DNA from 2 places in the Pseudomonas sp. NPDC090233 genome. Region 1 is predicted to be linked to the other one. Evidence: riboswitches for the same ligand, from Rfam matches in the RefSeq annotation. Region 1 holds a riboswitch; the other holds the start of a gene.
The links. A riboswitch is a leader RNA that binds a small molecule or an ion and turns the genes downstream of it on or off. The one in region 1 is predicted to bind thiamine pyrophosphate.
Positions count from the first base shown of each region.

Region 2: it holds a riboswitch for thiamine pyrophosphate, as region 1 does, so the genes downstream of both, ACIQUF_RS03740 (TenA family protein) here and thiC (phosphomethylpyrimidine synthase ThiC) in region 1, are expected to answer to the same signal.

Region 1 is NZ_JBIVYQ010000006.1:381,549-387,464, reverse strand. It holds gene cytX (putative hydroxymethylpyrimidine transporter CytX) at 1-17, opposite strand, end outside; gene thiC (phosphomethylpyrimidine synthase ThiC) at 96-1,976, opposite strand; TPP riboswitch at 2,131-2,237, opposite strand; gene ACIQUF_RS18985 (TolC family outer membrane protein) at 2,400-3,833, shown strand; gene waaA (lipid IV(A) 3-deoxy-D-manno-octulosonic acid transferase) at 3,954-5,225, opposite strand; gene ACIQUF_RS18975 (DMT family transporter) at 5,406-5,738, shown strand; gene ACIQUF_RS18970 (NAD(P)/FAD-dependent oxidoreductase) at 5,785-5,916, shown strand, end outside.
Region 2 is NZ_JBIVYQ010000001.1:820,057-825,972, reverse strand. It holds gene ACIQUF_RS03750 (BCCT family transporter) at 1-1,310, opposite strand, end outside; gene tenA (thiaminase II) at 1,486-2,157, opposite strand; gene ACIQUF_RS03740 (TenA family protein) at 2,160-2,807, opposite strand; TPP riboswitch at 2,887-3,000, opposite strand; gene ACIQUF_RS03735 (EAL domain-containing protein) at 3,162-5,489, shown strand; gene ACIQUF_RS03730 (phosphate/phosphite/phosphonate ABC transporter substrate-binding protein) at 5,477-5,916, shown strand, end outside.

The sequences.
Region 1 (5,916 bases):
TGGCTGGGGGTTGTCATTGTGCTTATCGCCGCAAATGTTGGGATAGATACCGGTCCCTCTGTGGGAGCAAGCTCCCACAGAGGTTGTGAAGTGCCTTACACCTTGTGATACAGCTGGCTGCCTTCCTGGCGGAACCGCTCGGCCTGCTCGCGCATGCCTTGCTCGACCGAAACGTCCACGGTCTCGATCCTGGCGGCGTACTCACGCACTTCCTGGGTGATCTTCATCGAGCAGAACTTCGGCCCGCACATCGAGCAGAAGTGCGCGACCTTGGCCGATTCCTTCGGCAGGGTCTCGTCGTGGAAGGCGCGTGCAGTGTCCGGGTCCAGGCCGAGGTTGAACTGGTCTTCCCAACGGAACTCGAACCGCGCCTTGGACAAGGCGTTGTCACGGATCTGCGCACCGGGGTGGCCCTTGGCAAGGTCGGCGGCATGCGCGGCGATCTTGTAGGTGATGATGCCGGTCTTGACGTCATCCTTGTTCGGCAGGCCCAAGTGTTCTTTCGGCGTGACGTAACAGAGCATGGCGCAGCCGAACCAGCCGATCATCGCCGCGCCGATACCCGAGGTGATGTGGTCGTAACCGGGGGCAATGTCGGTGGTCAGCGGGCCGAGGGTGTAGAACGGCGCCTCGTCGCAGCACTCCAGCTGCTTGTCCATGTTCTCTTTGATCAACTGCATCGGCACATGGCCCGGGCCTTCGATCATGCACTGAACGTCGTGCTTCCAGGCGATCTTGGTCAGCTCGCCGAGGGTTTCCAGTTCGCCGAACTGCGCCGCATCGTTGGCGTCGGCGATCGAGCCCGGACGCAGGCCGTCACCCAGCGAGAAGCTGACGTCGTAGGCCTTCATGATTTCGCAGATCTCATCGAAATGCGTGTACAGGAAGTTTTCCTGGTGGTGCGCCAGGCACCACTTGGCCATGATCGAACCGCCCCGGCTGACAATGCCGGTGACCCGCTTGGCGGTCAGCGGCACGTAGCGCAGCAGCACACCGGCATGGATGGTGAAATAGTCCACGCCCTGCTCGGCCTGTTCGATCAGGGTGTCGCGGAACAGCTCCCAGGTCAGGTCCTCGGCCACGCCGTTGACCTTCTCCAGGGCCTGGTAGATCGGCACAGTGCCGATCGGCACCGGCGAGTTGCGGATGATCCACTCGCGGGTTTCGTGGATGTGCTTGCCGGTGGACAGGTCCATGACCGTGTCCGAGCCCCAGCGAATGCCCCAGGTCAGCTTGGCCACTTCTTCCTCGATCGAGGAGCCCAGGGCGCTGTTGCCGATGTTGCCGTTGATCTTCACCAGGAAGTTGCGGCCGATGATCATCGGCTCCAGCTCCGTGTGGTTGATGTTGGCCGGGATGATCGCGCGGCCGCGGGCGATTTCTTCGCGCACGAACTCGGCGGTGATCTCTTTCGGGATGTTGGCGCCGAAGCTGTGGCCGGCGTGCTGCTGGTTGAGCAAACCTGCGGCGCGCGCCTCCTGCAGCTTCATGTTCTCGCGGATGGCAACGTATTCCATCTCGGCGGTGATGATGCCCTGGCGGGCGTAGTGCATCTGCGAGACGTTGGCGCCGGCCTTGGCGCGGCGCGGGTTGCGCACGTGGTTGAAGCGCAGCTTGGCAAGCTCGGCATCGTTCAGGCGCTGCTGGCCAAAGTTCGAGCTCAGGCCGCCCAGGCGCTCGGTGTCGCCACGCGCGTCGATCCAGGCGGACCGAACATCGGCCAGGCCTTTGCGTACGTCGATGATGACGTTCGGGTCGGTGTACGGGCCGGACGTGTCATACACCAGCACCGGGGCGTTGCTTTCGCCGCCGAAGTCGGTGGGGGTGTCGTGCAGGCTGATTTCGCGCATCGGCACGCGGATGTCCGGGCGCGAACCTTCGACATAGACCTTGCGCGAACGCGGAAACGGTTGCACGGACTGCTGATCGACTTGCGCCGACTCACTGAGGTTGATCGTTTTTTCTTGTTTGGTCATCACAGGCTCTCCAGACGGCTTCCAAGCGGGCGGAATGTCGGGGTGAACCTGAAAGAGGCGGACGCACTCGTAGACGAGTGCAGTGCGAGGACGAGGTGCCATGAGCCGCAAGCAGCTGAGACATTCCCGGACCTTGCACAAGAGGCTCCCCGGGAAGGCGAGCAATCTTGTTCCCTACGCAGGCGCTAACCTGATCAGGTTCAACGGGATCCGCACCTATGCGATCTCAGCCTTTGCTTCAAGGCACCCCGACAAGAACATGCGCAGTCTAGACTGGAGTGGTCGGCAAAGCCAAGCGGGTAAATGGTAGCGATGATGAAAGGCGCACGCGGCGATTGTTGCCGACTGCGCTCGGCCTTACACTGGCCCATCTTTCGATACTCAACAGTTCAGAAATTATAATTTCGTACAAGGATTGCCTCTATGCTGCGCAAACTCTCACTGGCGATAGCCGTGTCTTGTGCGTCCAACGGAGTGGTCTGGGCAGCGGATGTGCCCACAACAGTCAAAACCGACCTGGTCAGCGTCTACCAGGAAGCGGTCGACAACAACGCCGATCTTGCGGCCGCACGCGCCGATTATGGCGCCCGCCGCGAAGTGGTGCCCCAGGCCCGCGCCGGCCTGTTGCCGAACCTGTCGGCCGGTGCCGAGATGCAGAATACCCGGACCAAACTCGACGAACCGTCGATCACCTCCAACCGCAGCGGCAACTCCTGGAGCGCCACCCTGGCCCAGCCGGTGTTCCGTGCCGACCGCTGGTTCCAGTTGCAGGCGGCTGAGGCGGTCAATGAGCAAGCGGCGCTGGAGCTGTCGGCCACCGAGCAGAACCTGATACTGCAGACCGCGCAAAACTACTTCGCAGTGCTCCGCGCCCAGGACAACCTGGCTGCGACCAAGGCCGAGGAAGCCGCCTTCAAGCGCCAACTCGACCAGTCCAACGAACGTTTTGACGTGGGCCTGTCGGACAAGACCGACGTGCTGCAGTCCCAGGCCAGCTACGACACAGCCAGGGCCAACCGGATCATCGCCGAGCGCCAGGTACAGGATGCCTTCGAAGCACTGGTAACCCTGACCAACCGCGAATACGCTTCGATTCAGGGCGTAGTCCATACCCTGCCGATCCAGGTGCCCACGCCCAACGATGCCAAGGCCTGGGTCGAGACCGCCGGCCGGCAGAACCTCAACCTGCTGGCGACCAATTACGCCGTCAGTGCCGCCGAAGAAACCCTGCGCCAGCGCAAGGCCGGCCACGCGCCGACGCTGGATGCGGTGGCCAAGTACCAAAAAGGCGACAACGACAACCTGGGTTTCAGCAACCCCTCGCAGCTGGGCGTGCGCTACAGCGGTGACGTGGAACAGACCAGCATCGGCCTGCAGCTGAATATCCCGATCTACAGCGGCGGCCTGACCAGTTCGCAGGTGCGCGAGGCCTACCAGCGCCTGAGCCAGAGCGAGCAGCAACGCGAAAGCCTGCGCCGCCAGGTGGTGGAGAACACGCGCAACCTGCACCGCGCGGTGAATACCGATGTGGAGCAGGTACAGGCACGCAAGCAGTCGATCATTTCCAACCAGAGCGCGCTGGAAGCCACCGAAATCGGCTACCAGGTCGGCACCCGCAACATCGTCGACGTGCTCGACGCCCAGCGCCAGCTGTACACCTCGGTGCGCGACTACAACAACAGCCGCTACGACTACATCCTCGACAACCTGAGCCTGAAACAGGCGGCCGGGACCTTGAGCCCACAGGACCTGGTGGACCTCAAGCGGTATCTGAAAGCGGACTACAACCCGGACAAGGATTTCCTGCCACCAGACCTGGCGGCGGCGGCGGCGAAGAACTTCGAACGCAGGCCTTGATTCTGGAGCGCCGCATACCCCTGTAGGAGCGGCTTCAGCCGCGAAGCAAACGACGCGGTGGATGGCACCGGCTTCGCCGGTGTTCGCGGCTGAAGCCGCTCCCACAGGGGAAATAATGAATCAGCGGATTAATCGGTCCAGCCCATCCAGCAGCCGCTGCAAGGCCCCCTGATTGGCCCGCATCACCGCCCTGCCCGCCTCGCCCATGCGCTGCGCATCCTGCGGCAGCTCCACCAACCGGCGCACCGCCTCGGCCAGCCCGTCGGCATCCTCCACCTGCTGCAACGCCCCCGCCTCGCGCAACATCGCGCTGATCTCAAGGAAGTTGAACACATGCGGCCCCATGATCACCGGCAACGCCAGCGCCGCTGGCTCCAGCGGGTTGTGGCCGCCGGTGGCGACCAGGCTACCGCCGACGAAAGCGATATCGGCCAGTGCGTAGAGGAACAGCAGCTCGCCCATGGTATCGCCGAGCAGCACGCGGGTCTGGCCATCGACCGCTGTGCCGGCAGAACGGCGCACGGTGGCGAATTGTTCGGCGCACAAGGCATGTACGGCGTCGAACCGCTCGGGGTGGCGCGGGACCAGGATCAGCAGCGCATCGCCGTGTACCTGGAGCAACTGGCGATGCGCCTGCAGGATCAGCGCGTCTTCACCCTCATGGGTACTGGCGGCAATCCACACCGGGCGCTGGCTTGCGCCCCACTGCTCACGCAGCGCCTGGGCACGCGGCAGCAGTTGATCGTCAATTTTCAAGTCGAACTTGATGGAGCCAGTTACCTGCACGCACTCAGAATGCGCGCCGAGATCGCGAAAGCGCTGCGCTTCGGTTTCGGTCTGCACCGCAATCAGGTCCATCTCGGCAAGCATCGGCCGAGTCAGCTTGGCAAAGCGCGCATAGCCACGGGCCGAACGCTCCGACAACCGAGCGTTGGCCAGGGCCACCGGGATACCGCGCTTGGCGCACTGGTGAATATGGTTGGGCCACAGTTCGGTTTCCATGATGATGCCCAGCTTGGGCTTCACATGATCGAGAAAACGCCCCGCCGCCCACGGCAGGTCGTAGGGCAGGTAGCAATGCTGGATGCGGGGTTCGTCGGCGAACAGGGCGCGAATGCGCTCGGAACCGGTCGGGGTCATGCAGGTGAGGGTGATGGGCAGGTCCGGATAGGCCTTGAGCAGCGCGCGCACCATGGGGGCGGCGGCGATGCTTTCACCGACCGAGACGGCATGCACCCAGATACCGCCCTGGCGCATGGCTGGCAGGTTACGGGCGAAGCGCTCGCCAATGCGCTGGCCATAAGCCGGTGCCTTGCGCGCACGCAGGTACAGGCGCAGCGCAACCAGTGGCAGGCCCAGGTGAAACAGCAGGGTATAGAGGGTTCTGTTCATGGCGCCGAAGTTTACAGGATGGACTGGCCCGAAATAGATGTAGGAGCGGATTTATCCGCGATGCGCCGCGCGGGCGGCGCTCGATCTCAAGGGCGTTAAAAACTTCAAGACGGTCGCCTGTCACCCTCCCAGCCGTAAAAAATCCCCTAGAATGCCCGACCAGCAACCGGAGAATCCCCAATGAACGCCTACACCTACCTCGCCATCGCCATCTGCGCCGAAGTCATCGCCACCGCTTCCATGAAGGCGGTCAAGGGCTTCAGCACGCCGCTGCCCCTGCTGCTGATGGTAGGCGGCTACGCGATCGCGTTCTGGATGCTGACCCTGGTGGTGCGCAGCATTCCGGTGGGGATCGCCTATGCCGTCTGGTCGGGGCTGGGGATTGTGCTGATCAGCATCGCGGCCCTGGTGATCTATGGGCAGAAGCTGGACGTGCCGGCCATGCTGGGCATGGCGATGATCGTCGGTGGGGTGGTGGTGATTCAGCTGTTCTCGAAAACTGCCGGGCATTGATGCGGGCTGTATACTTGCCAGCTGTCCCAGTCTTCGAGGTACCGCCATGCCAACCGCCATTTCCACTGACGTACTGATCGTCGGCGCCGGGGTCGCAGGCCTGTGGCTGAACGCCCGCCTGCGCCGCCTGGGTTATTCGACAGTGCTGGTGGAACGCGCCAGTCTGGGTGGCGAGCAG
Region 2 (5,916 bases), on a different contig from region 1:
ACCAGCACGGAAGTCGCCGATGCCAGCGGGTAGCTGTCGAGCAGTTGATACAGGGTGTGATTGCTGTTCACCGCCCCGTCGATCAGCACGAAGCTGCCCTCGCGCAGGGCGTCGATGCCGGCACCGCCGAAAATGCTGAACCACACCAGGCTGACCAGGCTCGGCACCAGCAGCACGCCACTGACGAACTGGCGGATGCTGCGCCCGCGGCTGATGCGAGCGATGAACATGCCGACAAAGGGCGTCCAGGAAATCCACCAGGCCCAATAGAACACTGTCCAGCTGGCCAGCCAGCTGTCCATGGCATCGCCGCCACTGGCGCTGGTGCGCGCCATCATTTCAGGCAGCAGCTTTATATAGACGCCGATCGACGTGGGCAGCAGATTGAGCATCAACAGCGTAGGGCCAACCAGAAAGACGAATAACGCCAGCGCCAGTGCCAGCACCATGTTGGTGTTGGACAGCCACTGGATGCCTTTGCCAATGCCAGACACGGCCGACGCGACGAAGGCGATGGTCAGCAAGGTGATGAGGGCGATGTAGAACAGCTTGCCCGGCTGTTCGATCCAGCCGTTGTATTCCAGGCCGCCAGCAATCTGCAGCGCGCCGAGCCCCAGCGACGCCGCCGAGCCGAACAGGGTGGCGAAGATCGCCATCATGTCGATCACCCGGCCGACAGGGCCGTTGGCATGCTTGCCGATCAACGGCCGGAACGCGGTGGAGATCAGTTGTGAGCGGCCGCGGCGAAAGGTGCCGTAGGCAATCGCCAAACCGACGATGGCGTACATCGCCCAAGGGTGCATCGACCAATGAAACAACGTGGTCGCCATCGCCACCTGCAGGGCTTCATCGGATTGCGCCGCGGCACTCCCCGGTGGCGGGCTGACGAAATGCGACAGCGGCTCGGCGACGCCGAAGAACATCAGGCCAATGCCCATGCCGGCGCTGAACATCATGGCGACCCAGGACACCGTGCGAAATTCCGGCGCTTCGCCGTCACGCCCCAGCGGAATTCTGCCGTAGCGGCTGGCCGCCAGCCACAGCACGAAAATCACGAACACGGTCGAGGTCAGCACGAAGAACCAGCCGAAGTTGACGATGACCCAGGACTGAGCCGTTGAAGCACTGGCTGCGAGGCCCGCCTGATTGACGAGACCCCAGAGGATGAAGACGATTGCCAGCAGGCTGGTAATGCCGAACACCGCCCAATCGAGCTTGCCTTCGCGGTGGCGGTCCTGCCGGGCCTCGGCAGTCTTGGTCGGGTCGGTGACGCCGAGCGCCGGTGTTTCAACGTTCTCTTGCGTTGCCATCAATGGGCCCTTTTCGGTTTTGCTGCAGGCTTTTGTAGTTGTAATTGCTAGCGATGCCTACTCAAAAACCGGGGACGGCCCAAGAGAGGCCGTTTGATTATCCAGTGCCCGAAACGACGACCCCTATTCCAGGACCGTCCTGCTACATCCAATGCGCGACCTGTCGGTCACGTATCTACCTGGCAGGCGTTACCACGCCCTCAAACCCCATTTGCCAAAAGTCGGCTTCCAACCGCGAGGCCTGGCCAAAGACTGCTGCCAGCTCAACGAACCGCTGCTCGGTCATGCTCCGCGCGGCCAGTTCATCCAGGTGCTTGCGTGCTGCCGCGGCAACGCCCTGGTAGCCTTCACCGGCATACTCGCCTATCCATTCCCGGTACGGGTGATTGCTCAGATCACCGATCCGCTCCGCCAGCGTGCGGCCAATTTCGGCGTAGCCGATCACGCACGGCGCTAACGCCACATGCAGTTCCAGCAGATCGCCCGCAGCGCCGCAATCGAGTACATAGCGGGTGTAGGCGACCGTGGCCTGATGCTCCGGCGCCGCCTCGATATCGGCCTGCGTCAGCCCCCAACGAGCGCACAGGCGCAGGTGCAGTTCGGTCTCGTCAAGGATCGCCGCCAGGCCGGCCTGGGCAGCGCGGATGTCGGCTGGCAGGCGGCTCTTATAGGCAGCCAGCGCCCAGGCGCGGGCGAACTGGATGAGGAACAGGTAGTCCTGCACCAGGTAGGTCCGGAAGGCTTCCTCGCTCAGGGTGCCCTCACCCATCTGCCGGACGAAGTCGTGGTCCACATAGCTGGACCACTGCGCGGCGGTGGCGGCCTTCAGGCGCTCGAAGATATCCATGCTCAAGCCTCCTCGTCGTAGATGGCGTCGAAGAAGGCCAGCTCCAGGGCCACGGTACGCGCATAGAAATCGCGGCTCAGTTCTGCTTCCTGCGGCCCTACCCGGTCGAGTTCGGATTGCAGGAAGGCGACAAATTCGGCAAACGCCGGGTTGTCGTGCAGGGTAATCCACTCTGCGTGCACGAAATTGGCCGGCAGCGGTTTGGCGGCCCGCGTCGCCCAGTCCAGGTACAGACCCTCCGCTACGTTCAATACCGCCAGCGCAGCTGCATAGGAGCGGGTGGCCGCCGCCTCGCGCATGATCGCCTTGAAGCCCGCTGTGGGCAGCGTGTCCTCAGGTCCCATACGCTGCTCTGGACTTACGTCCAGTGCCTCGAAGGCGCGCAGGAAATAGGTGTTTTCATCGCTGGAAATCATCCCGGCGAAGCGGCCGAACCGCAGCCGAGCCTCGAAGGTGTCGGCAGTGGCGATGGCGGCGCCCAACAAGGTCAGGAAGCTGTCGAGAAAACGATGGTCCTGGACCAGGTAGCGGACCATGATCGGGTCCGCCACGCTGCCGTCGCAGAGCTCGGAGACGAAGCGGTGGCCGACGGCAGCCGACCAGGTCGGTTGGTTCTGTTGGCGCAGGGTTTCGGTGAAGCGTTCGGTCATGATGCTGCCCTCCATTGGGGTGACAGCGAGACCGTTATGTTGGGGCATGAAGCGGCCTCGCAATGAGGCCGGCAAAAAGGCAGGTCGGCAGTCCCATCCCTTCGCCGGCATGATCCGGATCAGGTTCTAAGGGTCACCGCGCTGCGATGCCAGCGGTCTCTCAGCCCGTTGCCGGACTCCCCTTGGTGGGGTGCAGGTATACAGCAGCTGAACAGCGTTTGTCACGAGGTAGCCCCCCACAAATGGCCCTGCACGCTGCGGCTCGGAAAAATAAAGGCATTTAGCCACCAGTCATGAACCTGTCATCTGCCTGTCGTATTTTTCGACCATCACCCAGGGTCGGGAATGCCAGCTGTGATACGCCGTTTTCTCTCGTCTGCAGGCCTGTTACGCCTGTTGATACTGGTGCTCTGCGCAGCCACCCTGACGTTCCTCTGGGGGCTGCACTTTACTCAGAAGGGAGCCGCGCGCCAGGATGCACTGTCGGCGAAGGCCGCCGAACACCTGAACCTCGCAAGCATCGTCGGCGAAAGCCTGCGACAGTTGGTCGACCGCGCCCAGGCCGTAGGCCGGGTTACCCAGGACGACATGAAAGTGCTGCGCCAGGGCAACCTGAGCCTGGCACGGCTGCTGGCCGAAGACCCGGTATTCAAACGCATGAGCCTTTATGACCGGAACGGGCGGCTGCTGTCGGCAAGCCATGGCGATGAAGCCCCAGAGCTGCCGGAGGACTGGCTGCAGCAGCTCAAACTGCATGTCGCCCATTACGGTTTCAAACCGTTCCTGCCTCGCATCACCCCAACGCTTACACCGACCGCCATGCCGAACTGGCGCCTGCCCTTCCTCTTGCCGTTGACCAACCTGCCCGGCCGCGAAATCGACAACATCCTCGTGGTACAACTCGATATCGGCTACCTCGCCGTGCTGTTCCAGCACATCGACCTGGGCACTACCGGGTTGATGCGCCTGTTACAGGATGACGGCCAGGAACGCCTGCGTATCGACACCAGTGGCGTGGTCGTGGCCGGTGATGAATTCGAGCCTGGCCTGCCGACGCCGGGCAGCGAGTCCGGGCTACTGGTCCAGTACGCCGCCGGCAACCCCTTCCAGAGCCTCTACCGGCGCATCGACGAGCGCGGCTTCAGCATCATCGTCAGCCAACGCTATGACGAGATTCTCGCCCCCACGGCCCTGGCCTATTCTCGCCAGTTCTGGCTGAACCTGAGCATGACCCTGATGATCCTCGTCAGCCTGGCCTGGACCCTGCGTCTGTTAGGCAAGCGCCAGGAGGCTTTCAGCGCCCTGGAGCACGCGCAGCAGGTCAATCAGCAGTTGATCGTGCGCCTGGAGGACGAACACCGGCGCAGCAGCCACGCCGCCGCCACCGACCACCTCAGCGGCCTGCACAACCGCCGCCAGTTCGTCGAGGTGGCAGGTCAGGCACTGACACGCCAACGTGGCAAACGCCGGCTGATGGCGATCCTGTTCATCGACATGGACCGCTTCAAGTCGATCAACGATTCGCTTGGGCACAAGATCGGCGATCTGCTGCTGCAGGCCGTGGCTGGGCGTATTCAGCGCCTGCTCGAACCGGGCGACGAGGCTTCACGCTTTGGGGGCGACGAATTCGTCGTGCTGCTGGCGGGCGAGCGCAGTGAAGCGCAGATCAACAGCTGGGTGCACAACCTGGTGCAGAAGCTCTCGGCCACCTATGCCCTGGACGGCCAGGAGGTCAACACCAGCCCCAGCGTCGGCGTCAGCATCTGCCCGCGCGACGGCCAGGATATCGACAGCCTGATCCGCTGCGCCGATGCCGCCATGTATTCGGCCAAGCAGGCCGGGCGCGCCCAATACCGCTTCTTCGACCCGTCGCTCAACCTTGCCGACATCCAGGCCTTCACCCTCGAACAGGCCTTCGGCAGCGCCCTGGCCGAGCGCCAGTTCGTGTTGCATTACCAGCCTCAGATTCGCCTCGACACTCACCAGGTGCTGGGCTACGAAGCACTGGTGCGCTGGGATCATCCAGAGTTCGGCCTGCTCTACCCGGACCGTTTCATCGGCCTGGCAGAACGCAGCGGTTTCATCATCGAACTGGGTTGGGAAGTGTTGCGTCTGGCCTGCGAAGAGCTGGCACGCTGGGACGCACAGGGCCGCGAAACCCGACTGGCAGTGAATGTCTCGGCGCTGCAGTTGCGCCAAGCCGACTTCAGCACTCGCCTGCTGGCCAAGTTGCAGCTGTACGGGATTGCCCCAGAACGACTGGAGCTGGAAATCACCGAGACCACCATTCTCGACCCCGAAGGTACTGCGGTCGACCATCTGCACCGCCTGCGTGCCGCTGGGCTTGGCATCAGCCTGGACGATTTCGGGCGCGGCTATGCCGGCTTCGCGCACTTGCAGTCGCTGCCCCTGAGCAAGCTGAAGATCGACCGCTCGCTGATCGCCCCGTTGTCCAACAGTTACGATGACAGCCCGATCGTTTCCTCGACCATTATCCTCGCCAAGCGCCTGGGCCTGGAGGTCGTTGCTGAAGGCGTCGAGACCCGTGAACAGGTGGTGTGCCTGAAAATTGCCGGCTGCGACATCGCCCAGGGTTATCACTTCAGCCGGCCGCTGTCGCCAGCGCAATTGCGCGAGTACCCGCCCTTCAACGGCCTGGAAGAGAAACCATGCGTGCTCTGAAAACCCTGGCCGGTCTATTGCTGGCCAATCTACTCGCAACCGCCGCCCTGGCCGACTGCACGCCACGCAGTCTGCGCCTGGCAGTGATTCCGATCAAAAGCAGCGAAGCGATGGTCAGTGATCATCAGGCGTTGCTGCAGCGCCTGAGCCACGCCGTCGGGGTGCCGGTGGAACTGATGATCGCCACCTCTTACGAAAGCGTGGTCGATGCCATCGTCTCCGGCGGTGCCGACATCGCCCGGCTCGGCCCCGCCTCTTACGTCCTTGCCCAGCGTCGGGACCCGAGGATCGAACCCTTTGCCACCTTCACCCTGAGTGCCGGGCCTTTCACCGCAGCCGGTAACCATTACCAGGCGCTATTGTTGACCCGTGCCAACAGCCCTGACGGCATCGACACGCTGCGTGGCAAGCGCCTGGCCCTTAGCGA